Regions from separate parts of the Enterobacter sp. 186315 genome, predicted to be linked through region 2. Evidence: riboswitches for the same ligand, from Rfam matches in the RefSeq annotation. Region 2 holds a riboswitch; each other region holds the start of a gene.
The links. A riboswitch is a leader RNA that binds a small molecule or an ion and turns the genes downstream of it on or off. The one in region 2 is predicted to bind thiamine pyrophosphate.
Positions count from the first base shown of each region.

Region 1: another riboswitch for thiamine pyrophosphate. It lies ahead of thiM (hydroxyethylthiazole kinase); the one in region 2 lies ahead of thiB (thiamine ABC transporter substrate binding subunit).
Region 3: another riboswitch for thiamine pyrophosphate. It lies ahead of thiC (phosphomethylpyrimidine synthase ThiC); the one in region 2 lies ahead of thiB (thiamine ABC transporter substrate binding subunit).

Region 1 covers NZ_JBPTTK010000007.1:149,486-160,212, forward strand. Annotated here, with positions in the region: gene dalD (D-arabinitol 4-dehydrogenase) at 1-611, opposite strand, end outside; gene ACSVHP_RS10475 (sugar-binding transcriptional regulator) at 813-1,754, shown strand; gene fbaB (class I fructose-bisphosphate aldolase) at 1,809-2,861, opposite strand; gene ACSVHP_RS10485 (nucleoside permease) at 3,112-4,389, shown strand; gene ACSVHP_RS10490 (ADP-ribosylglycohydrolase family protein) at 4,386-5,390, shown strand; gene ACSVHP_RS10495 (PfkB family carbohydrate kinase) at 5,387-6,340, shown strand; gene ACSVHP_RS10500 (GntR family transcriptional regulator) at 6,314-7,060, opposite strand; gene thiD (bifunctional hydroxymethylpyrimidine kinase/phosphomethylpyrimidine kinase) at 7,103-7,903, opposite strand; gene thiM (hydroxyethylthiazole kinase) at 7,900-8,670, opposite strand; TPP riboswitch at 8,706-8,802, opposite strand; gene ACSVHP_RS10515 (hypothetical protein) at 8,990-9,931, opposite strand; gene ACSVHP_RS10520 (hypothetical protein) at 9,956-10,225, opposite strand; partial or broken gene ACSVHP_RS10525 (hypothetical protein) at 10,348-10,727, opposite strand, start outside.
Region 2 covers NZ_JBPTTK010000002.1:314,381-325,107, forward strand. Annotated here, with positions in the region: gene araB (ribulokinase) at 1-1,157, opposite strand, end outside; gene araC (arabinose operon transcriptional regulator AraC) at 1,495-2,340, shown strand; gene ACSVHP_RS03870 (DedA family protein) at 2,468-3,235, shown strand; gene thiQ (thiamine ABC transporter ATP-binding protein ThiQ) at 3,305-4,006, opposite strand; gene thiP (thiamine/thiamine pyrophosphate ABC transporter permease ThiP) at 3,990-5,600, opposite strand; gene thiB (thiamine ABC transporter substrate binding subunit) at 5,576-6,559, opposite strand; TPP riboswitch at 6,591-6,691, opposite strand; gene sgrR (HTH-type transcriptional regulator SgrR) at 6,728-8,383, opposite strand; gene sgrT (glucose uptake inhibitor SgrT) at 8,472-8,624, shown strand; gene ACSVHP_RS03900 (sugar efflux transporter) at 8,744-9,922, shown strand; gene leuD (3-isopropylmalate dehydratase small subunit) at 9,959-10,564, opposite strand; gene leuC (3-isopropylmalate dehydratase large subunit) at 10,575-10,727, opposite strand, start outside.
Region 3 covers NZ_JBPTTK010000031.1:15,760-26,486, reverse strand. Annotated here, with positions in the region: gene purD (phosphoribosylamine--glycine ligase) at 1-755, shown strand, start outside; gene ACSVHP_RS21735 (DUF1481 domain-containing protein) at 803-1,495, opposite strand; gene hupA (nucleoid-associated protein HU-alpha) at 1,507-1,779, opposite strand; gene ACSVHP_RS21725 (YjaG family protein) at 1,966-2,556, opposite strand; gene nfi (deoxyribonuclease V) at 2,598-3,269, opposite strand; gene hemE (uroporphyrinogen decarboxylase) at 3,279-4,343, opposite strand; gene nudC (NAD(+) diphosphatase) at 4,382-5,155, opposite strand; gene rsd (sigma D regulator) at 5,251-5,748, shown strand; TPP riboswitch at 5,803-5,915, shown strand; gene thiC (phosphomethylpyrimidine synthase ThiC) at 5,994-7,889, shown strand; gene thiE (thiamine phosphate synthase) at 7,889-8,530, shown strand; gene thiF (thiazole biosynthesis adenylyltransferase ThiF) at 8,517-9,272, shown strand; gene thiS (sulfur carrier protein ThiS) at 9,256-9,456, shown strand; gene thiG (thiazole synthase) at 9,458-10,225, shown strand; gene thiH (2-iminoacetate synthase ThiH) at 10,225-10,727, shown strand, end outside.

The sequences.
Region 1 (10,727 bases), on a different contig from region 2:
ACCATCGTGTTCGGGCAGGTAGCGTTAACGCGCAGCCAGTCGATAACCGCCTGCCGCCGGGTCAGGTGTAAAAACTCCACCAGCCCGTCGTGGAAGCGCTCGCCGTTATGGCGCACGTTATCGCAGTTCAGCAGGGTTAACGGCCCGGCACCGTTAGCCATACGCGCTTCAAGAATGCGGGCGATCGCGCCGTAGATGGTGTTGCAGGCGCCCTGCAAGTCGCCTGCCAGATCCGGGTTGGTCACCTCCAGCTTATGGTGAGTGTTCAGGTAGTAGCCCCCTTCCGTCACGGTAAAGGCGATCACTTTGGTCTGCGGGCTGGCACCTTCGGCGATCAGCGGCTGGAGATCCGCCTGCCACGGCAGCAGTTTTTGAATAGAGGCGATCTCTTCGTATTCGCGCTCCCCCGCCGGGCTGACGGTTTCCAGCACATAGCGTCCCTGCTGAGCCGCCAGCGCCTGCACCACGTTCTCGGCATCGTTGCGAATATTACCCGCCGCGATATGCCAGCGGGTGTCGCCTGCGGCGATCAGGCGATGTAAGTACCACGCCTGATGCGCCCGGTGGAAAGATCCTAATCCGATGTGAAGCCAGGTATTTTGCTTGTGCATTGTTCTGCTCTCCTGTGAGGTTATGTAAGCACTGTAGTTAATCATTTGTGTAAATTAAGAGCGTTAGATCACAAAAGAACAAATGCCCATAAAAATTACAAATGACCAGTTGCGAGCAAAACACTTGCCTACCCGCTGAGCAGCCGCCAGAATGGCGCCTTATCGGTCAGGCATTAGGCCCTACTATCGAGGCAGGAAAGCGTGAGCAAAGAAGATGACATCAGGCTGGATCAGAAGGTCAGAGCCGCATGGATGTATTACGTCACCGGGTTAAACCAGAGCGAAATTGCCAGCCAGCTGGGGACATCAAGACCCGTTGTGCAGCGTCTGCTGGCCGCCGCCAAGGAAGAAGGGATTGTCTCAATAGGGCTGCACCACCCTGTCGCTCACTGCCTTGACTATGCACAGCTGTTGCAGGAGAAGTACCAGCTCAGCGACTGCACTATCGTGCCCGTCTACAGCAGCGAGAGCACGCTGGATGCGGTGACGTTCGGCTGCTATCAGCTGATGGCCCGCTACCTACAGGGCGACGCGCGCAGGGTGGTGGGGATTGGCTCCGGTCTGACGCTGAAAAAAACCATCAAACGCATCGATTTTGACAGCCCGAATAGCCGGTGCGTGGCGCTGATCAGCGCCATGAACGAGCAAGGGCAGTGTAACTATTACGACGATGTGCCCCTGCTGCTGGCGAGTAAAATCCAGGGCAAATATTATCAGTGGCCCGCCCCACGCTACGCGCAATCTCGCGAAGAGCACAAGCTGTGGTGCGGCACCCGTCTGTTTCACAACGTTTCGTCAGCGGCGCAGGAAGCCGACGTGATTTTTGTCGGTATTGGCGCCCTGGGCGTGCAAAGCCCGATCTTCAAAGACGGGTTTATCAATCGGGCGCAGCTTGATGAATTAACCGCTCACGGCGGGGTGGGGGAAATTCTTGGCCGCTTTATTGACGCTGAAGGCCAGGTCGTCGATACCCTGATCAACAGCCTGATCACCAGCTACGATATTCGCCAGAATCCCTGCCCGCGCATAGCGGCGGCCTGCGGCGAGGACAAACGCCCGGCTATTCTGGCGGCGTTAAAAGGCAAGTGGATCAATGGCCTGGTGACCGATGAACACACCGCCCGCTGGCTATTAACCCGCTAGTCTTCCGCGCTGTGTAGCCTCATTAAAACGGCCCGCACGAGGCGGGCCGCCTGCTCAGGCGATAGTCACCTTCTTATCCAGATACACATCCTGCACCGCGTTAATCAGCTTCACGCCGTCGGCCATCGACTTTTTAAACGCCTTACGGCCGAGGATCAGCCCCATGCCGCCCGCGCGTTTATTGATCACCGCCGTGCGCACCGCATCGGTCAGGTCGGTTTCGCCGCCCGCCGCGCCGCCGGAGTTAATCAGCCCCGCGCGGCCCATATAGCAGTTCGCCAGCTGGTAGCGCACCAGGTCGATAGGGTTATCGCTGGTCAGCTTGCTGTAGACGCGGTCGTCGGTGTACCCAAAGTTCACCGCCTTATACCCGCCGTTATTCTCGGCCATTTTCTGCTTCACGATATCCGCGCCGATGGTGGCCGCCAGATGGTTAGCCTGCCCGGTCAGGTCGGCGGATACGTGGTAATCCACGCCGTCTTTTTTGAACGCTTCGTTACGCAGATACGCCCACAGCACCGTCACCATGCCCAGCTCGTGCGCGCGCTCAAACGCCGCAGAGATCTCTTCAATCTGACGGCGCGACTGCTCGGAGCCGAAGTAGATGGTCGCCCCAACCGCCACCGCGCCCATGTTGAACGCCTGCTCGACGCTGGCGTACAGGGTCTGGTCATATTCGGTTGGATAGCTCAGGGTTTCGTTGTGGTTCAGCTTCACGAGGAACGGAATGCGGTGCGCGTAACGGCGGGACACGGAGGCGAGCACGCCGTAGGTCGACGCCACGCAGTTACAGCCCGCTTCAATCGCCAGTTCGACAATGTTCTTCGGATCGAAATAGAGCGGGTTGGCGGCAAACGAGGCACCCGCAGAGTGCTCAACGCCCTGGTCAACCGGCAGAATAGACAGGTACCCTGTGCCGGCAAGACGTCCGGTATTATACAGCGTCTGCATGTTTCGCAGCACGGCAGGCGGGCGGTTATTGTCAACCATCACGCGGTCAACGTAATCATGGCCAGGCAGGTAAAGCTGGTCGGCTGGAATGGTCATACAACGATGCTGTAAAAGGCTGTCGGCGTCTTTGCCAAGCAACTGCGCAATATCAGTCATAGTGATGCTCCCGTAAGTCCGACGTGAGGTCGGAGCGTGTGATCCAAGCCTGGAGTGTGCAGGCAGACTAATCCTGGTACCGACTTAACAGATTTTCCAGCGTCTGCAACTTTTTTAAGCACAATCTGCTGGCTCGATTCATTTACAACAAAAATGTTACATCGGTCATACATTCACGCCAAAGGTATTTAAAAGGTATTATTGAGTGGTATGTTAAAGGCGTACCCTCTCTGACATGCAGGATTAAACAATGAAAACGAAAGTCCAACTGTCATTCATGATGTTTGTTGAATGGTTTATCTGGGGCGCGTGGTTTGTGCCGCTGTGGCTCTGGCTGAGCAAAAGCGGCTTTACCGCCGGGGAAATTGGCTGGTCTTATGCCTGTACCGCCATCGCCGCGATCCTCTCGCCTATTCTCGTCGGCTCGCTGACCGACCGCTTCTTCGCCGCCCAGAAGGTGCTGTCGGTGCTGATGTTCGCCGGCGCGATTTTGATGTACTTCGCCGCGCAGCAAACCCAGTTCAGCACCTTCTTCCCGCTGCTGCTGATCTACTCCCTGACCTATATGCCGACCATCGCGCTCACCAACAGCATCGCCTTCGCCAACGTGGACGATGTGGAAGCGGACTTCCCGCGCATCCGCGTGATGGGCACCATCGGCTGGATCGCCTCCGGCCTCGCCTGCGGGTTCCTGCCGCAGATGCTCGGCTACAGCGACATTTCGGATACCAACATTCCGCTGCTGATGACCGCCGCCAGCTCCGCGCTGCTGGGCGTGTTTGCCCTGTTCCTGCCGAACACGCCGCCGAAGAGCACCGGCAAGCTCGACTTCAAGGTGATGCTCGGCCTCGACGCGCTGATCCTGCTGCGCGACAAGAACTTCCTGGTGTTCTTCTTCTGCTCGTTCCTGTTCGCGATGCCGCTGGCCTTCTACTACATCTTCGCCAACGGCTATCTCACCGAAGTGGGGATGAAAAACGCCACCGGCTGGATGACCCTCGGCCAGTTCTCCGAAATCTTCTTTATGCTCGCCCTGCCGTTCTTTACCAAACGCTTTGGTATTAAAAAGGTCTTGCTGCTGGGTCTGATTACCGCCGCCATCCGCTACGGCTTTTTCGTTTACGGCGGCGCGGAACAATACTTCACCTACGCCCTGCTGTTCCTCGGCATTCTGCTGCACGGCGTGAGCTACGACTTCTATTACGTGACCGCGTACATCTACGTGGACAAAAAAGCGCCCGCGCACATGCGCACCGCGGCGCAGGGCCTGATTACGCTGTGCTGTCAGGGCTTTGGTAGCCTGCTGGGCTACCGCCTGGGCGGCGTGATGATGGAAAAAATGTTCGCATACAAAGAGCCGGTGAACGGGTTGACCTTCAACTGGGCCGGAATGTGGGCATTCGGCGGGATCATGATTGCCGTGATTGCCGTGCTGTTTATGCTGTTTTTCCGCGAATCGGATAAAGAGATCACCGCAATTGAGGTGGTTGATGGCGATACCGCGCTGACACAAGGGGAAGTTAAATGAAACAAGAACGTGTTCTCGGTGCTCTTTACGGGCAGGCGTTGGGGGATGCGATGGGCATGCCGTCGGAGCTGTGGCCGCGCAAGCGCGTGAAGGCGCACTTCGGCTGGATCGACCGTTTCCTGCCGGGGCCTGCGGAGAATAACGCCGCCTGCTATTTCAACCGCGCCGAGTTTACCGACGACACTTCAATGGCGCTGTGCCTCGCGGACGCCATCATCGAATGCGACGGCGAGATTAACGCCGACGCTATCGGCAGACACATTTTGCGCTGGGCGGAAGGGTTCGACGCGTTCAATAAAAACGTGCTCGGCCCGACCTCTAAAATCGCGCTGAACGCCATTCGTGACGGCAAACCGGTGAGCGAACTGGAGAACAACGGCGTCACCAACGGGGCGGCGATGCGCGCCTCCCCGCTGGGCTGCCTGCTGCCGGCGACCCGCCTTGAACACTTTGTTGAGCAGGTCGCGCTGGCCTCCAGCCCGACCCATAAATCCGACCTCGCCGTTGCCGGTGCGGTGGTCATTGCCTGGGCGATTTCCCGCGCGATTGACGGAGAGCGCTGGCAGAACATCGTTGATGCCCTGCCGGGGATCGCGCGCTACGCTCAGGAGGCGAAAACCACCACCTTCAGCGCTTCGCTGGCGGCACGTATCGAACTGGCGCTCAAGGTCGTGCGCGAAGCCAACGGCACGGAATCGGCCAGCGAGCAGGTGTATCAGCTGGTCGGCGCGGGCACCAGCACCATCGAGTCCGTTCCGGCGGCTATCGCGATGGTCGAACTGGCCGGAACCGACCCGAACCGCTGCGCGATGTTATGCGCTAACCTCGGCGGCGATACCGACACCATCGGCGCGATGGCGACCGCCGTCTGCGGCGCGCTGCACGGCGTACAGGCTATCGATCCGGCGCTGAAGGCAGAGCTCGACGCCGTCAATCAGCTTGATTTCGGCCATTACTGCGAAAAACTGCTGCACTACCGGGAGAAACGGGAGGGGGTATGAATTCGTTTGCCCGACACCTTGAGACATTGCAGGCCACGCGTCCGGTGACGGTGCTGGGCGCGGCGGTGATAGACGTCATCGCCGACGCCTACGCCCTGCCCTGGCGCGGCTGCGATATCGAACTTAAACAGCAGGGCGTGAACATCGGCGGCTGCGCGCTGAATATTGCCATCGCCCTGAAGCGCCTCGGCATTTCGGCGCAAAACGCGCTACCCGTCGGCCACGGCGTGTGGGCGGATATTATCCGCAACGCCATGCAAAAGCAGGATCTGCACAGCGCCGTTGAAGCCGAAAATGGCGATAACGGCTGGTGCCTGGCGCTGGTGGAGCCGGACGGCGAGCGGACGTTTATGTCGTTCAGCGGCGTCGAGAACCAGTGGCAGCAGGGCTGGCTTGACTCGCTTAGCGTGCCGCAAAACAGCCTGGTGTATCTGTCGGGCTATCAGCTGGCCTCGCCGAGCGGCGAGATGCTGACGCGCTGGCTGGAAGATCTTCAGGACGTCACCGCATTTATCGACTTTGGCCCGCGTATTGCCGATATCCCCGACGACCTGATGGCGCGGATCATGGCCTGCAAACCGATTGTTTCGCTTAACCGTCAGGAGGCGCAGCTTGCCGCAGAGAGGCTCGGCGTGGAGGTAGAGTCGCTGGGCGCTCACTGGCAGCAGCGTTTCGGCTCGCCGCTGATTGTGCGTCACGACAAAGACGGCGCGGCCTGGTATGAGGCGGGACAGTCCGGCAACGTTCCGGCGTTTGCGGCCACCGTGGTGGATACCATCGGCGCGGGAGACAGCCATGCGGGCGGGACGCTTGCCGGGCTGGCGGCGGGCTGGAGCCTGGCGGAGTCGGTCAGGCTGGGTAACGCGGTTGCCGCCTGGGTGGTGAGCCACCGGGGCGGCGATTGTGCGCCAACGCGCGAGGAACTACTCCTCGCACACAAAGACGTATAGATCGCTGCGGCAGTAGCTAATGCTGTACTCAATGGGCCGGTGCTGCTGGTCGAGCGCAACCTGCTTGATCACCAGCACCGGAATTTTGTCATCCATCTTAATGTGCGTCTGAAATTCGCTGTCCGGCATCCGGGCGCTGACGCGGGAGCGGGTGCGCTGCGGGAAGATATTCTGGCTGCGGAAATAGTCGTAAAGCGAAATGCCGATCGCGTCCGGGTCGTGAATTAACCCCACCGGCACCCAGGACTCCTCAATCGATACGGCATCGTCATCCACGTAACGAATACGCTTAAGCAGAAAGACATCGCTGTTCGCGGGCAGCGAGAGCTGGCTGGCGACCTCTTCCGGGCATTTCACCACCCGTTTATTCACCCACAGCGTGTTGGGCGTTTTGCCGCGCAGCACCACCTGCTGAGAAAACCCGCGCGCCTCCTTCAGGGAGTATTCAAAGATATTGTTGATTTGCGTGCCGTAGCCGCGGGCGCGGGTCACCACGCCCTCTTCCTCCAGCGCCTGCATCGCCTTACGCACCGTAATGCGCGACACCCCGGTTAACTGACTCAGATCGCGCTCGCCCGGCAGGATATTGCCGTGCGCCAGCACGCCGCTGCGCACCGCGTTTTTCACCGTGTCGGCAAACTTCAGGTACAGGGGCGTGTTGTCCGGTGCGGAAATTCGCTCCAGTAACTGCTCGATTAACCGGGTATGCGCTTGTTCCATCTCTGTTTTTCTCAGGCGTGAGGTTTCCTGCCAGTATACGATCTACCACCATTCATGAAAATGATGAACCGGCCCAATACCGTGACCCACCTCCAGAGTATCGGCTTTGGCCAGCGCGGCAGAAAGCCAGGTCTTGGCCTCCTGTACCGTATCGCCCCAGTTCTGATGGCGCGGGCGCAGCGCCGCCAGCGCCGCCGAGAGCGTACATCCCGTCCCGTGGGTGTTTTTGGTCTGCACGCGCGGGGCGGTAAAACGCACCTCGTCGTCGCGGGTAAAGAGCCAGTCCGGACTTTCGGCATCATCAAGATGACCGCCTTTCATCAGCACCGCCCCGCAGCCCATCGCCAGCAGCGCGTGGCCCTGGGCTTTCATCTCGCGCTCGTTTTGCGCATGCGGCGCGTCGAGCAGCGCGGCGGCCTCCGGCAGGTTTGGCGTGATCAGCGCCACCTGCGGCAGCAGCTTTTTACGAAGCGTATCCACCGCCGAGGATGAGAGCAGCGGGTCGCCGCTTTTCGCCAGCATCACGGTATCGAGCACCACGTTTTGCACCTCATAGCGCCTGAGCCTTTCCGCCACCGCCTCGACGATATCCGTTTCCGCCAGCATCCCGATTTTGGTGGTATCAATGCGCACGTCGCTGAACACCGAATCGAGCTGCGCCGCCACAAAATCAGGCTCGATGCGGTACACCGACTGCACGCCGCGCGTATTTTGCGCCACCAGCGCGGTAATAACGGAACAGCCGTACGCCCCCAGCGCCGAGAAGGTTTTGAGATCGGCCTGGATCCCCGCCCCGCCGCTCGGGTCGGTCCCGGCAATGGTTAATGCGTTGATTCGCTTCATGCGCGATCCTCCAGCGCGTAGAGCGCATCGAGGAACGCGCTGGCGAAGCTGCCCGGGCCGCGAGAGTGGCTTATGGCAACCGAGCCGGCGCGTTTCATAAAGCCGCAGGCCGCCGCCACGTTGTCGAGCCTGTCGCCGGGTAGCGAACAGCTGGCCGCTACTACCGCCGAGAGCGCGCAGCCCGTTCCCACCACGCGGGTCATCAGCGGATCGCCGCCCGCTATCGACCGGGTGCGCTGCCCGTCGGTGATGTAATCCACCTCCCCGGTCACCGCCACAATCGCGTTGGTCTGCCGCGCCAGCGCCTGTGCCGCAGGCAGCGCGCTGGCGGCGGTATCGGTGGTATCCACGCCGCGCCCGCCCGCGCTCATCCCGGCAAGGGCGAGGATTTCGGAGGCATTACCGCGAATGGCGGCAGGCTGGAGGGAGAGAACTTGCTGGCAAAAGCGGGTGCGAAACGCCAGCGCCCCCACCGCAACCGGATCGAGCGTCCAGGGCTTGCCTGCCGCCACGGCGCTTTCAATCGCCCGGCGCATCGACTGCGCCCGGGGCGCGGTGAGCGTGCCGACGTTAATGAGCAGCGCGTCCGCCAGCGCGGCGAACTGCTCGGCCTCTTCGGCCTCAATCACCATCGCAGGTGACGCGCCAAGCGCCAGCAGCACGTTGGCCGTGAACGTCTGTACGACATCGTTGGTCATACAGTGGGTAAGCGGAGAACGGGTTCGGAACTGATGTAAAACGTGTAGATCGAGCAGGTCAGGCTGCATGGTATCGCTCCTGCCTTGCGTGAAGAAGCGATGTCCGGGAAGGCATCTGACTTCCCTACGCTGGCATTATCCAGATCAGGTAATACGGGTATTTCTCAGCCTTCACAAAGAAGGGCACCCCGAGTCATTTACTACAAAATCAAAAGTTTGAGATTAATGCTTCTCATTAATCTCTGAACGGGATAGTAATGCTAGCGGGAAGTGCTGTAAACGGCTAAAGCGAACCTTTTGGGCAATGTGTGAAAGGATGAGTGACAATTACACTGACGCTAGTCAGGGGCAAAAAAAAATGCCCCTGCTATTTGAAACATGTTGAAAATTACTCTTCGTCACGTCTGTAGTTCGTACGAAGAAAATCCTCATACTTCGCTGGAAGTATGGCAATTTCTCCCCACGTTTTATCTTTGGACCAGTATCCTGCACCACATGAGGCTATTTTTCCAAAAAAGAGCAGAATCCGCCTCAATGCGTTTGCCTGAGTAATTCCTCTGGCATCCAAATCACCATTACTGGCAGATATTCTGAAATCGACATTGCCAACAAGCCTAGGGTGCCTCAAAAATACGTGACTGTTATGTTCAAATCGATCTATGCGTACAATTTCTCCAAAATAAAAATTGGGAATATCATCTTCAGAATCGATCTCAGCAGCCTCTTTCAAAGACTCTGCTAAAACATAATGATATACATGGTCCCCTACCGCAACGTGGATATCTCGATAGTAGTTTTGGCGAAAATTGGTGCACAACGATTGAACGCTTGTCACCTTACTTGGTAGGTTGAAGGTCTGGCCTTCATGCCTAGAGGCAGGAACATTAACAGGCGGCCCATTCTCACTTTCAAATTCTGTTTCAACCAGTTCAGCATGTTCCTCATCATGTTGTCTTGCGTTATTCTGAGGCCGCTCTTGCTTGAAACCACTAATAATAATAAGTTCACCATCTTCAACGGCTTGTGCTGCTTCGGCTTCGTTATCGTATTTTTTCCCAACCATGATCCCACTTCGTAAACGGCAATACGGTGCGTCTTCATCAGGGTAGTGTCTAAAAAGAGCTTCAGCGCCATTCGCCATGATAGACACAGCTGGATCTCCTGGAACTCTTAACAAAGGTTCATAGCATGAAGGACAGTGAAGATATCCTTTCATTTCTGCTTCATATTCCAACGGCTCAACTTCAACTCTGTTTAGCGCTACAATTGGCATCGTTGATTTGTTCCATTTTGGATCGTAATAGGCATAAGCAATTCTTCGGCTAGTCATTTCTTCTCCCTTCGATAAGTTTCATCAACGATTACTTTTTCCATAAGACATAGATATTCCGTCAAGATACCCCTGAGCATAGGCAGCATGCGGGCTCTTATGCCTTACATTTCCAGCTTGGCTTTCAGGAAGGGAATCTAAATTAATCCAAAGTGTTTCATCGCGCCTTATACCTGCTTCATAACCTTTTTCATACGCGCAACCACAACATTTATGTCTACCCATTCCTCCTTGATCGTCAGGAAGCTTTTCAAAAAAATCCCAGTAACGATGCTGATCTTCGCAATTTGCCATAGATCCAATTTCCTTTTGAAATGAATACTCAAACTATATGAATACTCTGAACCTCCATTTCAAGATGATTCCTAAAGACTTTTTTGATCGGCATCAAAATGGTAGACAAAATTTTGATTTCATCATTCCCAGTGAAGACCATCATTCAAATAGCAGACTGAAAATAAAGGAAACATATGCAGATAATCCTGGGTGATTCCTGATCCGCTTTTCTCATGAACGATTACCTGTTGCAGATGTGCCAAGTTACAACCCTGCCAGCTTAATAGGTTAAAATCATGGTTTGCCGGAATGAATTTGCCAGTCGGCGCTGTCCACAATCATCAAGATACGAAATACCCAGCTGATCACGGACATCAGCCAAGACCTTGCCGATTTTATGCATGTTCTTACCCGACACAGGCTAGAAAATCTTCACTTTCCATTGATGGTTAACGAAACAAGGAAATCCCACTCGGTTAGTTGCTGAACAGTAATCGACCGATAAGGCTGTACAACGCGC
Region 2 (10,727 bases):
GGATTTTTTGCCCAGGCCTCGGTAAGCTGCGGCAGCAGCTGCTTTTTGCTCTCAGCAACCTGCGTTTTCAGTTCAGGATGCGCCGCCGCCAGCTGGTCCAGCGGCCAGCCGAGCACGCGACCAAACCAGGCATAGATATCGCCGAATGCCGATTGCCCGGCCTCCAGCCCGATAAACTCCGGCACCACGCTGCCGTCAACCTGGCCGCAGATACCTTTCACCGCGCGGTCGCCCACGCTGGCTTTATCCGCCGTCAGGATGTCGCAGGTCGAGGTGCCGATGACTTTCACCAGCGTGTTGGGCTGCGCCCCGGCGCCCACCGCGCCCATATGGCAGTCAAACGCGCCGCCGGAGATCGCCACGTTGTGCGGCAGGCCGAGGCGTTTCGCCCACTCGTCGCAGAGCGTACCCACCGGAATATCGGCGGTGAAGGTGTCGGTAAACAGCGGGTATTTCAGGCTCTTATTGATGATGGGATCGAGTTCGTCAAAGAACGCGGCCGGAGGCAGGCCGCCCCAGCTTTCATGCCACAGGGATTTATGCCCGGCGCTACAGCGTCCACGGCGGATATCTTGAGGACGGGTGGTGCCGGAGAGCAGGGCGGGCACCCAGTCGCACAGCTCAATCCACGAAGCGGCCGCCTGCGCCACGGCACGATCGGCACGGGTGACGTGCAAAATTTTCGCCCAGAACCATTCGCTGGAATAAATGCCGCCGATGTAGCGCGAGTAGTCGGTTTTGCCGGACTCATGGCACAAGCGGGTGATGGCCTCGGCCTCTTCCACGGCGGTATGGTCTTTCCACAGTACGAACATGGCGTTCGGGTTGTCGGCAAACTCAGGACGCAGCGCCAGCACGCGGCCTTCGGCATCCACCGGGGCAGGGGTTGAACCGGTGCTGTCCACGCCAATACCCACCACCTGCGCGCGCTGGGCGTCGCTCAGATCGGCAAGCACGGTTTTGATCGCCGCTTCCATGGATTCGATGTAGTCACGCGGATGGTGACGGAACTGGTTGTTTGGCGCATCGCAGTAGCGCCCCTCCTGCCAGCGCGGATAGTACTCCACGCTGGTCGCTATCTCCTGGCCGGTCGTACAGTCCACTGCCAGCGCGCGAACCGAGTCGCTGCCAAAATCGAGGCCAATCGCAATTGCCATGGTATTGCTCCATCAAAAAAACAGGTATGGAAGAACATTAGAGAGTGAGGGAAAAAATCGTCAGGCAGGATCCGCTAATCTTATGGACTAAATTGCTGTTGCGATTGAAAGTGTGACGCCGTGCAAATATTCAATGTGGACATTTCTGCCGCACTTATAGACACTTTTGTTACTGCTTATCCGCGCGCGTCGACGGAGAAATCAGGGGCAAAAGCAGAAATTGAGCGGACGTAAAAGCGGCGTGATGCTTTTTAGATCTTCTCGCAGCCCGTTTTTATACTGCTTTTATCGATATGGACAATTGGTTTCCTTTAAGACTGCCGGGAGTACTGAATCTATGGCCGAAACGCAAAGCGATCCCCTGCTGCCGGGCTACTCGTTTAACGCCCATCTGGTGGCGGGATTGACCCCTATCGAGGCGGAGGGGTATCTCGATTTTTACGTTGACCGACCGCTGGGAATGAAAGGGTTTATTCTCAACCTCACCGTGCGGGGCGAGGGGGTAATCAAGAACGGTGACCAGCAGTTTATCTGCCGGCCCGGCGACATGCTGCTGTTCCCGCCGGGCGAAATTCACCACTACGGCCGCCATCCGGATGCCAAAGAGTGGTATCACCAGTGGGTCTACTTCCGCCCGCGCGCCTACTGGCAGGAGTGGCTGTCGTGGCCCGCGATATTTGCCCATACCGGTTTTTACCGTCCTGACGACGGGCATCAGGCGCTGTTTCGCGAGCTTTTTGCGCAGATTATCGAGGCGGGGCAGGCGGGAGGGCGCTACGCCGAGCACCTGGCCATCAATCTGCTCGAGCAGGTGCTGCTGCGGCGCATGGAGGCGATCAACGAATCGCTGAACCCGCCGCTGGACAACCGCGTGCGCGACGCCTGCCAGTACATCAGCGATCATCTGGCGGACAGCCAGTTTGATATCGCCAGCGTCGCCCAGCACGTGTGCCTGTCGCCGTCCCGCCTGTCGCACCTGTTCCGCCAGCAACTGGGGGTGAGCGTGCTGAGCTGGCGCGAAGATCAACGAATCAGCCAGGCAAAACTGCTGCTCAGCACCACCCGAATGCCGATTGCCACCGTCGGGCGCAACGTGGGGTTTGAAGATCAGCTCTATTTCTCGCGGGTGTTTAAGAAATGCACCGGCGCCAGCCCGAGCGAATTCCGCGCCGGGTGTGAATAAACGTAAAATCAGACGATCCGGCAGGTGAAGTCGTATAACTGCCAGTAAACTATTCAGACAATTGTTGCCTTGACGCGGTGAGGGCCTGTTAGCAGAATCCCAGCTTCGTTTTCTGACCGGAATAGTTATGCAGGCATTGCTGGAACACTTTATTACCCAGTCCGTTATGTACTCGCTCATCGCCGTGGCGCTGGTGGCGTTTCTTGAATCGCTGGCGCTTGTCGGACTGATTTTACCCGGCACCGTGATGATGGCGGGGCTTGGCGCGCTGATCGGCAGCGGCGAGGTCAATTTCTGGCAGGCGTGGCTCGCGGGTATCGTCGGCTGTCTGCTGGGCGACTGGATCTCCTTCTGGCTGGGCTGGCGCTTTAAAAAGCCGCTGCACCGCTGGTCATTCATGAAAAAGAACAAAGCGCTGCTGGATAAAACCGAGCACGCGCTGCATCAGCACAGCATGTTCACCATCCTCGTGGGGCGTTTCGTCGGCCCGACCCGTCCGCTGGTGCCGATGGTGGCGGGGATGCTGGATCTGCCCGTCGCGAAATTCGTGGTTCCCAATATCATCGGCTGCGTCTTCTGGCCGCCGTTTTACTTCCTGCCGGGGATCCTCGCGGGCGCGGCTATCGATATTCCTGCCGGAATGCAGAGCGGCGAGTTTAAGTGGCTGCTGCTGGCAACCGCGCTACTGCTGTGGATAGCGGCATGGCTGTGCTGGCGGCTATGGCGAAGCGCGAAAGCGTCCGTCGATCGTCTGACGCGTTTTCTCCCGCGCGCGCGTTTGCTGTGGCTTGCCCCGCTGACGCTGGGCGTCGCGGTGGTGGCGCTGGTGGCGCTGATTCGCCATCCGCTGATGCCGGTGTATGGGGAGATTTTATTGAAGGTGGTGAGCCGATAGGGGGCTCCCGGACACTGGAGTCGCTGAAACAGTTCCCTCTCCCCGTGGGAGAGGGCCAGGGTGAGGGCATCAGCCCGCACGGATCCCCAACAGCGCAGACGCCTCCGCTTTCCCACTCAGCAGCGCCTCCGTTTCCCCATCCCATACAATACGTCCCTCTGCGATCACCACCGATCGCGGGGCGATACGGGCCGCGTCTTCAATGCTGTGCGACACCATCAGCATGGTCAGCCGCTGGCGCTCGCAGACGTCTTTCACCAGCGCCAGCATCTCCTGACGCAGTGCCGGATCGAGCGCGGAGAAAGGCTCATCCAGCAGCAGCACCGGCTGTTCGCGCACCAGACAGCGCGCCAGCGCCACGCGCTGACGCTGGCCGCCTGACAGCGCACCCGGCAGTCGGTCGAGAAGGTCGGTTAACCCCATCTGCACCGCGATGGTGTCCAGCTTCGCGCGCTGGGCCTCGGTCAGCTTCATCCCCGGATTCATACCGAGCGCGATGTTTTGCCGCACGGTCAGGTGGGTAAACAGGTTATTTTCCTGAAACAGCATCGACACCGGGCGACGCGCGGGCGGCGTGTGGGTATGGTCCCGGTTCTCGATCGTCAGGGTGCCGCTCGCCGGTTGCAGAAAACCGGCAATCAGGTTGAGCAACGTACTCTTTCCGGCACCGCTTGGGCCAAGCACGGCAATCATTTCGCCCTGACGCACGGAAAGGGAGAAACGCATCGGCAGATGCTGATAGAGCCAGGTTACATCAATCAGTTTTAACATCGCGTCCCGGAAGTTTTTCGATAACGGTAAAAAGGGCAAAGCAGAGCAGCAGCAGCAGTAGGGCCGTCACCGCGCCGTCCTGGCTGCGGTATGAGCCGATTTGCTGATAAAGCCAGAAGGGCAGCGTGCGGAAATCCTCGTTGCCAAATAGCGCGACCACGCCGAAATCCCCAATCGACAGCACGCTGGCGAAGGCCAGCGCCTGCGCAATCGGGCGCTTCAGGGCGCGTAGCTCCACCACCTTTAGCCGCTGCCAGCCGCGCATGCCCAGCGACTGGCACAGTAAACTGTAGCGGCTGTTCACGTCGCGCATCGGGTTTTCGAGCACCTTGAGCGCGTAGGGAATAGCCATTAAGGCGTTAGTGAAAATCACAATGCCATCGGCGCGCTCGGGCAGGCCGACGGTGCTGTTGAAGAGTAAAAAGAAGCCGGTTGCCAGCACGATGCCGGGCATCGCCAGAATCAGCATGCCCGTCAGTTCCAGAGCCTGCCCGGCTTTGCGTTGCTCGCGGGCGTACAGCTCGCGGCTGCTCCAGAGCAGCATCAGGGTCAGCAGCACGCACAATACCCCGGCTCCGAGAGCGATGCGCAGCGAGGTAAAGGTCGCCTGCCAGAGCACGGGCTGTTGCAGCACCGAAAGCATGTTCAGATTCACCCCATCCACCACCACCGCCAGCAGCGGCGGCAGCAGAAGCAGGAGCGCCAGCGTAATCAGAACGATATCGCTTATCCGACCGTGCAGGCTGTCCTGCGGATCGCGCCAGCCCGCAATGTGGTTATGTCCCACGGGAATCGCTTTGCTTAAGCGCTGGCTCAGCAGCACCAGACCCAGGCAGCAGATCATCTGCACGATCGCCAGCAGCGCCGCGCGGCCCGGATCGTAGTCGTAGCTCAGCGCCTGATAGATAGCCAGCTCGATGGTGGTCGCCTGCGGCCCGCCGCCGAGAGAGAGCACGGTGGCGAAGCTGGCAAAGCAGAGCATAAAGATCAGCGCGGCGACCGGGGGAATTTGTCGGCGCAGCCACGGCCATTCAACGAAGCGGAAGAACGACCAGCCGCGCATATCCAGCTGGGCGGCAAGCTGACGCTGCTCGCCGGGAATGCTTTCCAGCGCCTGTAAAAAGAGGCGCGTCGCCATCGGCATATTGAAAAAGACGTGTGCCAGCAGAATGCCTTTCAGCCCGTAGGGAGAGAAATTCCACTCCAGGCCGAGCAGGGCAAAGAGCGAGGCCAGCCAGCCCTGACGCCCGTAAACGCTCAAAATACCGAACACCGCCACCAGCACCGGGAGGATCAGCGTCATGGCGCACAGGCGCAGTAACGCCTGTCTGCCGGGGAAGCGTCTGCGGTAAAGGGCGCGGGCGAGGAAGATGGCGGGCACCACCGACAGCAGCGCCGAGAGAAACGCCTGCCAGAACGAGAAACGGATCACGTGCCACAGGTAGCTGTCGTGCCAGAGCGCGAGCAGATCGCTATCCGGCGCGTTAAGCCACAGCGCCAGAAATGCCCCCAGGCTGACCGCCACCATCAGAACGGCGGCGAGCAGTCCGGGGAGCAGCCAGCCGGGGATCAGCGGCTGACGGCGCGTTGCCATTCACTTACCCATGCGGCGCGCTGTGCGGCCACCTGCTGCGGCGTAAACTCCAGCGAGGTCTGCGGTTTTGTCAGCTTTTCAAAGCCTGCTGGCAGCGCAACGTCGGTGACCGGGTACATCCAGTTGCCGGTCGGGATAGCGTTCTGGAACGCCGGGGAGACCATAAACTTCAGGAACTTCTCTGCCAGCTCAGGCTGTTTGCTGGCGGCGGTGCGCGCAGCGACTTCCACCTGAAGGTAATGACCTTCCGCGAAATTGGCCGCCGCGTAGTTATCTTTCTTCTCGGCAATAATGTGGTAGGCCGGGGAGGTGGTGTAGCTCAGCACCAGATCGCTCTCCCCTTTGAGGAACAGGCCGTAGGCTTCGCTCCAGCCTTTGGTCACGGTGACGGTTTTCGCCGCCAGCTTCTGCCAGGCTTCCGGCGCTTTATCGCCGTACACTTTTTGCATCCACAGCAGCAGGCCGAGGCCCGGGGTGCTGGTGCGCGGATCTTCATAAATGACGCGCCACTTCTGTTCGCCTTCGACCAGTTCTTTCAGGCTTTTTGGCGGGTTTTTCAGCTTGTTCTTGTCATAAACAAACGCAAAGTAGCCGTAGTCGAACGGCACGAAGGTGTCATTCTTCCAGCCGCCGGGCACCTTAACGGCATCCGCCGCGACGCCGCTTTTAGCGAACAGTTTCGTCTGCGAGGCCGCATCCAGCAGGTTGTTATCGAGACCAAGCACCACGTCGGCTTTGCTGTTTTTGCCTTCCATGCGCAGACGGTTGAGCAGCGAAACGCCGTCTTCCAGCGCCACGAACTTCAGCTCGCAGTTGCAGTCGGCTTCAAAGGCTTTTTTCACCACCGGGCCAGGGCCCCAGTCGGCAGAAAAGGAGTCGTAGGTGTAGACCGTCAGAACGGGTTTCGCAAAAGCAGGCAGCGCAAACAGCGCCAGCAGGGGAAGAACTATTTTTAACACTTTGCACCTCAAAGTTGAGTGGCAAAGGATTTTGAGAGACAGCCTCAAATCCCTTCGCCGGCGTTATCCGGATCAGGTTCGACGGGTATTATCTCAGCGCACATCAGTGATGCAGCACCCCGTTGAGAACGACAGTATTGTAATGATTTGGTGAATATTGCGAAAGCATTATGGCTCCGGCGGCGCAAACCAGGCGGATTTAAAATCAAACCAGCCGAGGGTATTCATCCGCAGGCCGCGCATACTGCGCTGGCCCTGGATCATCAGCCAGTGGTGGATCAGCGGCACAATTGACTGTTCCGCCAGCAGCTGCTGGCACCACACGGCCAGGTTCATCTCCCCCGCGCGCCACTGCGTGGCATCCTGCTGCCAGTCCCGTTCAATACAGTGCTGAATGAGCGGCACTTCATACAGGTGCGAAAACAGGGAGAAATCGAGCGGCAGGGTAAAGTTAGCACTGTTCAGCCAGATATCGCTGACCTCGTCGCCACGGTGCCAGTCGTCGTAATCCATCTCCCGGATCTCCAGCGTTACCCCCACCGCGGCGAGGAGTCTGGACATGATCCTGGCGATAAAACGGTGCTCGACATGTTCGCGGTAGTAGCTAAGGGTGATGGACTCCAGCCCGGCCGGCTTTTCGCACTGCTGCGGATGGGCGTGGTGCCAGCGGGGCAGCAGGCCGTAAGCCGGGAACCAGTAGGTTTGGTACTGCTCTTCCGCGTGATAAATCAGGTTTGCCGGTGCGAGAATGTGGCTTATCCACTTTCGCACCTCCCTGTTTGCCCCGCGATGGGTGCGGCTGTCAAACAGCAGATAGTAACAGCCCTCTTCAAGACGGCTCTCCACCGCCTTTTCGCCGCGCGTTGGTCCTTCAAGCGTCAGTCCGACGCTCAGCTCTTCGTTGATATCCGGCAGAACCCAGACGTTAACTTCGTCGATCAGGGCGCGATAACCAAAGTAGTCGTCGAACGCGCGGATCTTAAGCTGATTATTGTTATTGCGCGCCACCGAATAGGGCCCGGTGCCAATCGGCACGCTGGCGAAGTTGGCCATGGAGTGCCATTCGGCAGGCAAAATCATTGACGGGACATATCCCAGCAGCCACGGCAGCCATTTGTCCGGCTGCGACAGTTCGATGTCCAGCGTCCAGGCGGTGGGAGAGTGGATACGCACGATATGCGAATAGAGCGGCAGCCTGCGGGCGCGCTCCAGAGTGGCGATCGCGTCGCTCATCTCCAGCTCGCGGCCGTGATGGAAATGAATGCCGGGGCGTAAGAAGAAGCGCCAGTGCAGGGGGGAAATTTGCTGCCAGTGGTGGGCGATATCCGCTTCCAGTTCCCCGTTTTCCTCATTTATGCGCGTCAGCCCGCTGAAGATCTGCCGCGCCATGTGGGTTTCAGAGCGGCGTAAGGCGCTGCCGGGCAACAGGTTTTTCATCGGACGGTAATAGACAACCCGCAGGATGTGCCGCCCCTGACGGAAGCTTCTGCCGAGGTGCGACACCAGCATCTGCCGAACGGCGGCCTTATCGCCGACAAGCTGAACCAGCTGATCGATTCGATCCTGCTCAAGAAGATCTTCCGCCCGCTGCTGCTGTAGCGCCAGCCCGGTGTAGAGGAAGGTCAGACGCGAGCGCTTGCCGCGTCCTGCTTCCGCCTCCCAGCTTAGCCAGCCCTGCTGCTGCATGGTGTTGAGCAGGGTGCGCATGTGGCGGCGCGAGCAGTTCAGCAGCTCGGCCAGCTCGTTCAGCGTGGTTTCCTGCGACTGCCCTTCGCAGCACTGCCAGAGGCGGATAAATTGTTGTTGCAGACGACCAGAGGGCATAAAAGAGGAACTCCTGACAAAAAATCAGCAATTTATTAATCCCTATATTAGGCCAATAATTCTTCCCGATGAAGCGAGGAGGTAAATTATGAAGAGGTCAACCGCACGTCAGTTTTACCAACGCTATTTTTCAGCGACAAAGGGAGTGTCCTGGCTGGCCCGCCAGTCTGCTGAGCAGCGGCTGAAAATGCTGGAAGATCTGATGCAGTGGGATGTTACGAATCCGACCTCTTCTCGCTAACTCGCCTCGATCATGTGTGACTGAGTATTGGTGCTAATCACCGGCCAGCAAAATGTTTTTGCTGGCTTTTTTCGTTTAGTATTCCTGCCCATATCGAACGGCTTTCACAAGGATTTTGTATGCTCTGGTTGATGACGATGGGTCGCCGCCTGAACGGCGTGTACGCCGCTTTTATGCTGGTGGCCTTTATGATGGGCGTGGCCGGGGCGCTACAGGCACCCACCCTGAGCCTGTTTCTGAGCCGTGAGGTCGGCGCGCAGCCGTTCTGGGTCGGCCTGTTTTATACCGTCAACGCCATCGCCGGGATCCTGGTTAGCCTGTGGCTGGCAAAGCGTTCCGACAGCCAGGGCGATCGCCGCAAACTGATCCTCTTTTGCTGTGCGATGGCAATTGGTAACGCCCTGTTATTCGCCTTCAACCGCCACTATATGACGCTGCTTACCTGCGGCGTGCTGCTGGCATCGCTGGCGAATACCGCCATGCCGCAGCTTTTCGCCCTGGCGCGTGAATACGCGGATAACTCTGCGCGGGAAGTGGTGATGTTCAGCTCGGTGATGCGTGCCCAGCTTTCGCTGGCGTGGGTGATTGGCCCGCCGCTGGCGTTTATGCTGGCGCTGAATTACGGCTTTACGATGATGTTCAGCATCGCGGCGGGGATCTTCGTCATCAGTCTGGCATTGATAGCGTTTGCGCTGCCGTCGGTGGCGCGGGTCGAGCAAACGACGGATAAGCCGTTAACCGAGGTGAGCGGCTGGAAGGACAAAAACGTCCGCATGTTGTTTATCGCCTCCACGCTGATGTGGACCTGCAACACCATGTACATCATTGATATGCCGCTGTGGATCAGCAGCACGCTGGGCCTGCCGGATAAGCTGGCCGGTATTTTAATGGGCACCGCCGCAGGGCTTGAGATCCCGGCGATGATCCTGGCGGGCTATTACGTTAAGCGCTTCGGCAAGCGCGCGATGATGATCGTCGCGGTGGGGGCTGGAGTGTTGTTCTATCTGGGGCTGATTTTCTTCCATACACGCGAGGCGCTGCTGGCGTTGCAGCTGTTTAATGCCGTGTTTATCGGGATTGTCGCGGGGATCGGGATGCTCTGGTTCCAGGACCTGATGCCCGGACGCGCCGGATCGGCCACGACGCTGTTTACCAACAGTATCTCCACCGGCGTGATTCTGGCGGGGGTTATTCAGGGGGCGCTGGCGCAGAGTTACGGGCACCCGTCGGTTTACTGGGTGATTGCGGCGATTTCGCTGGTGACGCTGGCGCTGACGTGTCGTGTGAAAGATATCTGATAAAAAAAAGGCCCGCAGCAGGCGGGCCCGTTTCATTTAGCCCATAAACGCAGGCTGTTTATTCTCGTAGGCGGAAATCGCCTCTTCGTGCTGCAACGTCAAGCCAATGCTGTCCAGGCCGTTCAACATGCAGTGGCGGCGGAAGGCATCAATGCTGAAGCTGTAGCTTTTATCTCCGGCTTTGACGACTTCGGCTTCCAGATCCACTTCAAACGAAATGCCCGGATTGGCCTGAACCAGGGCGAACAGTTCGTCGACCTGCTCATCACTGAGCGTGACGGGCAGCAGCTGGTTGTTAAAGCTGTTGCCATAGAAAATATCGGCAAAGCTCGGTGCAATAACCACCTTAAAGCCGTAGTCGGTCAACGCCCACGGTGCGTGTTCACGCGATGAACCACAGCCAAAGTTTTCCCGCGCCAGCAGAATCGATGCGCCTTTAAATTCCGGGAAGTTCAGCACGAACTCGGGATTAGGCACCTCGCCTTTGTCATCCAGAAAACGCCAGTCGTTAAACAGGTGCGCGCCAAAACCGGTGCGGGTTACCTTCTGTAAAAACTGCTTAGGAATGATTGCGTCGGTATCGACGTTGGCCGCGTCCAGAGGGACAACCAGGCCCGTATGTTGGGTAAATTTCTCTGCCATGATTGTCTCCTTATTTCAGGCTGCGAATGTCGGCGAAATGGCCGGATACTGCCGCAGCGGCGGCCATTGCCGGGCTGACCAGGTGGGTACGCCCACCGCGGCCCTGACGGCCTTCAAAGTTACGGTTACTGGTGGAGGCGCAACGCTCGCCCGGGTTCAGGCG
Region 3 (10,727 bases), on a different contig from region 2:
CGGGGCATCGCATCGTGATTGAAGAGTTCCTCGACGGCGAAGAGGCGAGCTTTATCGTGATGGTTGACGGTGAGCACGTCCTGCCGATGGCCACCAGCCAGGATCATAAGCGCGTGGGCAACGGTGATTCCGGCCCGAACACCGGCGGTATGGGCGCTTACTCCCCTGCCCCGGTCGTGACGGACGAGGTGCATCAGCGCACGATGGATCGCATCATCTGGCCTACCGTAAAAGGGATGGCCGCCGAGGGGAATACCTACACCGGTTTCCTGTATGCCGGGCTGATGATCGACAAGCAGGGCAATCCGAAGGTGATTGAGTTCAACTGCCGCTTCGGCGATCCGGAAACCCAGCCGATCATGCTGCGCATGAAGTCGGATCTGGTGGATCTTTGCCTGGCCGCCTGCGAAGGCAAGCTGGACGAGAAGACTTCCGAGTGGGACGAGCGTGCTTCTCTGGGCGTGGTGATTGCTGCGGGTGGATACCCTGGCAATTACAGCACCGGCGATGAGATCCACGGCCTGCCGTTGGAAGAAGTAGACGGCGGGAAGGTGTTCCACGCGGGAACCAAACTGGCTGATGACGATCGCGTGTTGACCAACGGCGGGCGCGTGCTGTGCTCTACCGCGCTGGGCCATACCGTAGCGGAAGCGCAGAAACGCGCGTACGCGCTGATGGCGGATATTCACTGGAACGGCAGCTTCAGCCGCCAGGATATTGGTTATCGCGCGATAGCGCGTGAGCAGGGCGAGTAATTTCCCCCTCACCCTAACCCTCTCCCTCAAGGGAGAGGGAATTTACGTCAAAAACTCTTCTCTGTCGGCTGCCAGGTGCAGAAATCTTCGTTCGCCACCAGCAGCAGCTGAGAGCCTTCCGGCGCTTCAAGCCACGCCACGCTCACGTCCATTGAAGAATGACGCTGACGACGCTGAATGTGTTCCGTCGCCCAGGATTCGAGATCCGGCTTCACGGTCTGCCCTTCGCAGGTGGTAACCGTGCCATCGTTATGCCAGCGCCCCTGGCGCAGCACCACGCGTCCCAGACGGAGCGCATCGCTGGTCTGGCGGATCTGTTCGGCTCGATATTTATAGAGGGCGATTTGATCGCTTGAAAGCTGCTGTTTTTGGCCGCTCACTTCGCGCTGCATAAAGCTCAGGTCGCCGCGATCGTCAAAACGCACTTTCACATGTTCGGGGGTCTTACTGTAGATATTCAGCTCGATAAGCGAGAGGCTTTCACCCTGCCAGCGATACTCGGCAGTGGAGGTGCTTCCGCTATGCCACGGGCTGAAGGCGGAGAGAAGATGGACTTCGTCGCCGGAGTCTTTACGCCACATCCTGACGGCGCCCTGGTTGTCAGCGTAGCCGCTGGCGGTAAAGGGTGGCAGGGAGGAGTCATGGCTACAGGCAGAGAGCAACAGCACGCCTGCCAGCGCGAATACGCCGCGCCAGACAGACAAAAGGGGCGTTACCGCCCCTCTGTTAAAACTGTTCACTGCCACGCGTCTTACTTAACAGCGTCTTTCAGTGCTTTACCAGAAACAAATGCCGGCACGTTAGCTGCGGCGATTTTGATTTCTTTACCGGTCTGCGGGTTGCGGCCAGTACGCTCAGCGCGGTGGTTCACTTTGAAGGTACCGAAACCAACCAGTTGTACAGCATCGCCTTCTTTCAGAGACTCAGTAATAGCAGCCAGGGTAGATTCCAGAGCAGCTTTAGCCTGCACTTTAGACAGATCAGCCTTGTCCGCAATTACATCAATCAGTTGAGTCTTGTTCATAAGTTATCCTTTCAATGTGTTTATCGCTTGCTAAGCATCGAGTGCGACGAAAATGCCAAAAAAGCACTCTCCTGCATACACGCACCGATAGCCACTTTTTTTCGCCCCCCAAATGTAGACCAGTCCGGGGGCGAAAGGGAAGAGTCGAGGAGTGACAAAACAGGCGTTAAATCACGTTTTGTTGTCTCATTGGTTAAAAATTATACCAATATTGCTCTCCCCCGCCTCACGTAAGTCCGCGCGCAGCCCTTTTATCAGCTCAATGTCGCGTTCTTCACAGTCGGCCAAAAGTCGGAATATTTCCCACTGAATGTCCCATTCTTGCTCAACCGCCGGGTTCGCACGCAGCTCTTCGTCGGTCATTTCCCGACCTTCCTGGGTCATTTCCAGCATCGCCACGGAAGTAATCGAAGCCTTACTGACCTCGATCGCGTGCTCCAGTGTTTCACCGCTCAGGCGGGAATGGATCAGTTCGCTTAACGCGACGCAGGCATCGATAGCCGGGTAGACACCATACAGGTCAAAATCATCTGCCACGGGAATGGCTTCTTCCAGCTTCTCAAGCTGGGAGTCGAAGTTCACCTTCGCGTCTTTCACCGTCAGCGTTTCCCAGATAAGGTCCAGGATGCGGCGATAGATAAAGCCATCCCCAAAGCCCGTCTGCTTGCAGAAGGCGGCGTAGTTGGGATACATGCGCTCGCACAGGCAAGCCATAAAGGTGACGTGCTGCCAGCTTTCCAGCTTCTCAAGGCGCAGGTGAATTGGGTTTTGTAACATGATGATGTCTCGAATCGAAAATTAGCCGCAGTTTACCTGAATCATCGCTGAATTTCCTGCCAACGAACGAATGCCGGACGCGCGGACGCCACCGCGTCTGCCCAGCGCGTCGGCTCGGGTAAACGGTAGCCTCTCATGCAGCGCTGCACCCACGCCAGCGCGCTGTCCGTGCTGACGCGATGGCCGGTGGCAATAAACAGTGGGTTGCACCGCGCTTTGCTGCGCCAGACCCAGGCCAGCTGCTCGCCTTTATCCATCAGCGGCGCGAGTGCGCCGGGCTCGGCGGAGAGCGGTTCGAATGCGCCACACAGACGCTTTTTCGCCACGCCTATCGTCGGTACATCTACCAGCAGACCAAAGTGGCTGGCAACGCCTAAGCGCCGCGGGTGCGAGATCCCGTGTCCGTCAACGAACAGCAGGTCAGGTTTTTGCGAAAGTTGCTCCCACGCTGCCAGCAGCGCGGGATATTCACGGAAAGAGAGAAAGCCGGGGATGTACGGCATGGTGGTGGCGATACGCGCGACTTTGTACTCCACCAGCTCAAGAGAGGGATACTTCAGCAGCACCATCGCCGCTCGCGTCACTTCACCGCCCTGCTCAAACCCCACGTCCGCGCCGCCAATGTACTGCGGTGGGTCCGTATCCAGACGATCTTCCCGGATAACCGATGAGGCCAGCTCGATTTGTTGAGCGCGTAATGACGCGAGATCCATAACCACTCCTTACTTGTGATATTGCGCAGAAAGTCGGTGTACTGCCTCCACAAAGGCGCCAGCGTGTTCTGGCGGGACATCCTGATGGATGCCGTGACCGAGGTTAAAGACGTGGCCTTCGCCCTGACCAAAACCGGCCAGAATGGTTGCCACCTCTTCTTCGATACGCGCAGGCTGCGCGTAGAGCATAGACGGATCCATATTGCCCTGTAGCGCCACTTTGTCGCCCACGCGACGGCGCGCATCGGCGATGTCGGTGGTCCAGTCGAGACCCAGCGCATCGCAGCCGGTCGCCGCCATCGCTTCGAGCCACTGACCGCCGCCTTTGGTGAACAGGGTCACCGGTACGCGACGGCCTTCGTTTTCACGCAGCAGGCCATCGACGATTTTGTGCATGTAGTAGAGCGAGAACTGCTGATAATCACGCCCGGTCAGCACCCCGCCCCAGGTATCGAAAATCATCACCGACTGCGCGCCCGCTTTGATTTGCGCGTTGAGATAGAGGGTGACGCTCTTCGCCAGCTTGTCGAGCAGCGCGTGCAGGGCCAGCGGCTCGGCGTACATCATCTTTTTGATCAGGGTGAAGGCTTTGCTGCTGCCGCCTTCCACCATGTAGGTCGCCAGCGTCCACGGGCTGCCGGAGAAACCAATCAGCGGCACTTCGCCTTTCAGCTCGCGGCGAATGGTACGCACCGCGTTCATCACGTAGCCCAGCTCGTCTTCCGGATCGGGGATCGGCAGCTTATCGACGTCGGCTTTACTTCTGACAGGCGAAGTGAAACGCGGGCCTTCGCCGGTTTCGAAATAGAGGCCGAGGCCCATCGCATCAGGAATGGTCAGAATGTCCGAGAAGAGGATCGCAGCATCCAGCGGAAAACGGCGCAGCGGCTGGAGCGTCACTTCGCAGGCCAGCTCGGCGTTTTTGCACAGCGACATAAAATCGCCCGCCTGCGCGCGCGTGGCTTTGTACTCTGGCAGATAGCGGCCTGCCTGGCGCATCATCCACACGGGGGTGATATCAACGGGCTGGCGCAGCAGCGCGCGCAGATAACGATCGTTCTTCAGTTCGGTCATTTTTGCAGTTCCTTAAGCGTCATGGCTCCAGTGTAACATTACTCATACTCGGCCCGACACATTGCCACAGTATCTTCAATTAAGCGACGCGCCACGGTGCCCGGCGGCGGTAACAGGGGTAAATCGTCGTAGCGATACCAGTCCGCCGACAGCAGCTCTTTCTGGTCGATGACGATCTCGCCGCTGTCGTATTCAGCCATAAAGGCGGTCATTAGCGACTGCGGGAAGGGCCACGGCTGAGAGGTGACGTAGCGCAGGTTTTTCACCTTGATGCCGCTCTCTTCCATCACTTCGCGCGCGACCGCCTGCTCCAGCGTTTCGCCCACTTCGACGAACCCAGCCAGCACGGTATGCACGCCGTTGCGATGGCGGGTGTGCTGCGCCAGCAAAATGGAATCATCACGACGAATGGCGACAATGATGCACGGGGCAATTTGCGGGTAGTAGCGTTCGCGGCAGTGGCTGCACAGCATCGCCCACTCGGTTTTGCTCGGGTGCATGGTGTGGCCGCAGTAGCCGCAGTATTTGTGCGAGCGGTAGAACTCCGCGAGCTGCACGCCGCGACCGGCAAGCTGAAACAGCCCGACATCCAGATCGAGCACCTGGCGAACGGATCCCATATCCTGACGGCGCGCCTGCTGAACCAGCCATACCGACTCGCCCTGCCACTCGCCGATCCTGAGCGCAGGTTGCCCCACCAGATCGAACGTGTCCGCCGCGCCAAACGGGATTTCGCCCGCAGGAAGCCATAATTTTTGTTCGTGGCAGACTAACCACCAGCCGCGATCTGATTTTTCAATAATACGATCCATATCTATTGCACTACCTTCGCTTCACTGACATGTTGTTAGCATTGTGATTACATTTTGGGTACGCAGAGTTAATTCTAAACCTTGTGGAGTCGAACATGTTAAACCAGCTAGAAAGCCTTACAGAGCGCGTTGGAGGAAGTAACACACTGGTGGATCGCTGGCTACATGTGCGCAAGCATCTGCTCGTTGCTTATTACAATCTGGTCGGTATTAAGCCTGGCAAAGAATCCTACATGCGTCTGAACGAAAAAGCGCTGGATGATTTTTGTCAGAGCCTGGTCGACTACCTGTCCGACGGCCATTTCAATATTTATGAGCGCATTATCCGCGAAATGGAAGGCACAGGTCTCGCATTAACCGCGTCGAGGCTTTATCCGCAGCTGGAGGACAATACCCAGCAGATTATGGATTACTACGACTCCACGCTTGAGAACGCTATCGATCACGATAACTATCTTGAGTTCCAGCAGGCGCTGTCCGATCTGGGCGAGGCGCTGGAAGAGCGCTTCACGCTGGAGGATAAGCTTATTTGCCTGGCGCTGGATAACAATCTGAAGCTCGGCAACGAAGAGAACGTCGCGCCACCCGCTTGAGTTCTGAGTCGTTAACGAGTAGTTTACAAACATTCGCCCCTCTTCGGAGGGGGATTTTTCTTGTCGGAGTGCCTAGCGTTGCCAAAACGCAGGCTGAGACCGTTAATTCGGGATCCGCGGAACCTGATCAGGCTAATACCTGCGAAGGGAACAAGAGTCTATCTGCTGTTGTATCGCCTCCGGGCGATCTCCTCTTGCTTCATCCGTCGTCTGACAAGCCACGTCCTTCACTTTTGGAATGAGCTATGTCTGCCACAAAACTGACCCGCCGCGAACAGCGCGCAAACGCACAACGCTTCATCGACACTCTGGAAGGCACCGCTTTCCCCAACTCAAAACGGATCTACATTACCGGCTCCCAGGCGGATATTCGCGTGCCGATGCGTGAGATCCAGCTAAGCCCTACCCTTATCAGCGGCAGCAAAGAGCACCCGCAGTTTGAAGAGAACGAAGCAATCCCGGTGTACGACACCTCCGGCCCCTACGGCGACCCTGAGGTGGCGATTAACGTGCAGCAGGGGCTGGCAAAGCTGCGCCAGCCGTGGATTGACGCCCGCGCCGATAGCGAGGCGCTAAACGAGCAAAGCTCCGCGTATACCAAGGAACGCCTTGCTGACGACGGTCTGGACGAACTGCGTTTTACCGGCCTGCTGACGCCAAAACGCGCCAGAGCGGGCAAACGCGTGACCCAGCTGCACTACGCCCGTCAGGGGATCGTGACCCCAGAGATGGAGTTCATCGCCATCCGCGAGAACATGGGCCGCGAGCGCATCCGCAGCGAGGTGCTGCGCCACCAGCATCCGGGCGAGGGCTTTGGCGCGCGCCTGCCGGAAAATATCACCCCGGAGTTTGTGCGTGACGAAGTGGCCGCCGGGCGCGCCATTATTCCCGCCAATATCAACCACCCGGAATCCGAGCCGATGATTATTGGCCGCAACTTCCTCGTGAAGGTGAACGCCAACATCGGTAACTCTGCCGTGACGTCGTCTATCGAAGAGGAGGTGGAAAAGCTGGTGTGGTCAACCCGCTGGGGCGCGGACACGGTGATGGATCTCTCCACCGGGCGTTACATCCACGAAACCCGCGAGTGGATTTTGCGTAACAGCCCGGTTCCGATCGGCACCGTCCCGATTTATCAGGCGCTGGAAAAAGTGAACGGCATAGCAGAAAACCTCACCTGGGAGGCCTTCCGCGATACGCTGCTGGAGCAGGCCGAACAGGGGGTGGATTACTTCACCATCCACGCGGGCGTGCTGCTGCGCTACGTGCCGATGACCGCCAAACGCCTGACCGGGATTGTCTCGCGCGGCGGTTCGATCATGGCGAAATGGTGCCTGTCCCATCATCAGGAAAACTTCCTCTACGAACATTTCCGCGAGATTTGCGAAATCTGCGCGGCCCACGATGTCTCGCTGTCGCTGGGCGACGGCCTGCGCCCCGGCTCGATTCAGGACGCCAACGACGAAGCGCAGTTTGCCGAGCTGCATACCCTGGGCGAGCTGACCAAAATTGCCTGGGAGTATGACGTGCAGGTGATGATTGAAGGCCCGGGACACGTACCGATGCAGATGATCCGCCGCAACATGACCGAAGAGCTGGAGCACTGCCACGAAGCGCCGTTCTACACCCTGGGGCCGCTGACCACCGATATCGCGCCGGGCTACGACCACTTCACCTCCGGGATTGGCGCGGCGATGATTGGCTGGTTTGGCTGCGCGATGCTCTGCTACGTGACGCCGAAAGAGCACCTCGGCCTGCCGAACAAAGAGGACGTGAAGCAGGGGCTGATCACCTACAAAATCGCCGCCCACGCGGCGGATCTGGCGAAGGGCCATCCGGGGGCGCAAATCCGCGATAACGCCATGTCGAAGGCACGCTTTGAATTCCGCTGGGAAGATCAGTTCAACCTGGCCCTCGACCCGTTCACCGCCCGCGCTTATCACGACGAAACTCTGCCGCAGGAGTCCGGCAAAGTGGCGCACTTCTGCTCCATGTGCGGGCCAAAATTCTGCTCGATGAAAATCAGCCAGGAGGTGCGCGACTACGCTGCCGCCCAGGCCATCGAGGTGGGAATGGCGGAGATGTCCAAGAACTTCCGCGCGAAAGGCGGCGAGATCTACCTCAAAAAAGAGGAGGCATAATGTACCAGCCCGATTTCCCAACGGTTCCCTTCCGGCTCGGCCTTTACCCGGTGGTGGACAGCGTGATGTGGATTGAGCGTCTGCTACAGGCCGGCGTTCGCACCCTTCAGCTGCGCATCAAGGATAAGCGCGATGACGAGGTAGAGGCCGACGTGGTCGCCGCCGTTGTGCTGGGGCGGCAGTACAGCGCCCGGCTGTTTATCAACGACTACTGGCGGCTGGCGATTAAGCACCGCGCTTACGGCGTGCATCTGGGTCAGGAAGATCTGGAGACCACCGATCTGAGCGCCATTCGCGAGGCGGGGCTGCGGCTCGGCGTGTCAACGCACGATGACATGGAAATTGATATCGCCCTCGCCGCGCGTCCGTCCTATATCGCCCTCGGCCACGTCTTCCCGACGCAGACCAAGCAGATGCCGTCGGCGCCGCAGGGGCTGGCGCAGCTTGCTCGCCATATCGAGCGTCTGGCCGATTACCCGACCGTCGCCATCGGCGGGATTAGCCTTGAACGCGCCCCGGCGGTGCTGGAAACCGGCGTGGGAAGTATCGCCGTGGTCAGCGCCATCACGCAGGCCGCTGACTGGCAGGCAGCCACCGCGCAGCTGTTAACGCTGGCAGGAGCGGGTGATGAACGATCGTGACTTTATGCGCTACAGCCGCCAGATCCTGCTGGAGGATATCGCCATCGACGGGCAGCAAACGCTGCTCGCCAGCCGGGTGCTGATTGTCGGTCTGGGGGGCTTAGGCGCACCGGCCGCGCTGTATCTGGCGGGTGCAGGCGTGGGCACGCTGGTGCTGGCGGACGACGACGAAGTTCACCTCAGCAACCTGCAACGCCAGATCCTCTTTACCACGGACGATGTTAACCAGCCGAAGGCGCAGATCACCCGGCAGCGGCTGAACCAGCTGAACCCGGATATCGAGCTGATTGCCCTTCAGGAGCGCCTCCACGGCGAAAACCTGCGTCGCGAAGTGGCGCGTGCGGATGTGGTTCTGGACTGCACCGACAACATGGCTACGCGGCAGGCCATTAACGCCGCCTGCGTGGCGCAGAATATCCCGCTGGTGAGCGCCAGCGCGGTGGGTTTTGGCGGGCAGCTCATGGTGCTGACGCCGCCGTGGGCGCAGGGATGTTACCGCTGCCTGTGGCCAGACGATGCCGAGCCGGAGCGCAACTGCCGCACGGCGGGCATTCTTGGCCCGGTGGTGGGCGTGATGGGAACGCTTCAGGCGCTGGAAGCCATCAAGCTGCTCTGCGGCATGGACACGGAGCGCAACACGCTGCGCCTGTTCGACGCCCGCTCCGGCGGCTGGCGGCACCTGGCCCTGCACCGGGCCAGCCACTGTCCGGTATGCGGAGGCCACCATGCGCATTCTCTTTAACGATGAGCCGATGACGTGCGACGACGATCTCACCGTGGCGGGGCTGCTCGACAGGCTGCGCCAGCTTAAGCCGGGCACCGCGCTGGCGCTAAATCAACAGATCCTGCCGCGCGAGCGGTGGGAACATCAGCAGGTGAGCGAAGGCGACAGCATCCTGCTTTTTCAGGTTATCGCAGGGGGTTGAGATGTTACGTATTGCCGACAAAACCTTTGAGTCACACCTCTTTACCGGCACCGGAAAATTCGCCTCACCGCAGCTGATGGTAGACGCCATCCGCGAGAGCGGCAGCCAGCTGGTGACGCTGGCGATGAAGCGCGTTGACCTGCGCAACCACGGCGATGCGATCCTCGCGCCGCTGCTGGCGGCGGGGGTGACGCTTCTGCCGAACACGTCCGGCGCCAAAACGGCGGAAGAGGCCATTTTTGCCGCGCAGCTGGCGCGAGAAGCGCTGGGCACGCACTGGCTGAAGCTGGAGATCCACCCGGACGCCCGCTGGCTGCTGCCCGATCCGATTGAAACCCTGAAAGCGGCGGAAGCGCTCGTTAAACAGGGCTTTACGGTCCTGCCCTACTGCGGCGCGGATCCGGTGCTGTGCAAGCGGCTGGAAGAGGTCGGCTGCGCGGCGGTGATGCCGCTGGGCGCGCCGATTGGCTCCAACCAGGGGCTGGAAACCCGGGCGATGCTGGAGATCGTCATCGAACAGGCGACGGTGCCGGTAGTGGTTGACGCGGGGATTGGCGTGCCGAGCCACGCCGCGCAGGCGCTGGAGATGGGGGCCGACGCGGTGCTGGTGAACACCGCCATTGCGGTGGCTGACGATCCGGTGACGATGGCGCGCGCGTTTCGCCTGGCGGTTGAGGCGGGGCTGCTGGCGCGGGAGTCCGGTCCCGGCACGCGCAGCGCGCAGGCGCAGGCCACCAGCCCGCTGACCGGTTTTCTGGAGGCCTTCTGATGACCACCTTTACCGACCGCTGGCGGCAGCTCGACTGGGACGATATTCGCCTGCGCATCAACGGCAAAACACCGGCGGACGTGGAGCGGGCGTTAGCGGCCCGTCACCCGTCCCGCGACGACCTGATGGCCCTGCTCTCTCCGGCGGCCAGCGCGTATCTGGAGCCAATGGCCCAGCGGGCGCAGCGGCTCACCCGCCAGCGTTTTGGCAACACGGTGAGCTTCTACGTGCCGCTTTATCTTTCCAACCTGTGCGCCAACGACTGCACCTACTGCGGCTTTTCCATGAGCAACCGCATTAAGCGCAAAACGCTCGATACATATGAGATTGCGCGCGAGTGTGCAGCCATCCGCGAGATGGGGTTTGAGCATCTGCTGCTGGTGACCGGCGAGCATCAGGGAAAGGTGGGGATGGACTATTTTCGCCAGCATCTCCCGGCGATACGGCGGGAATTTGCGTCGCTACAGATGGAGGTGCAGCCGCTGTCTCAGGACGAATACGG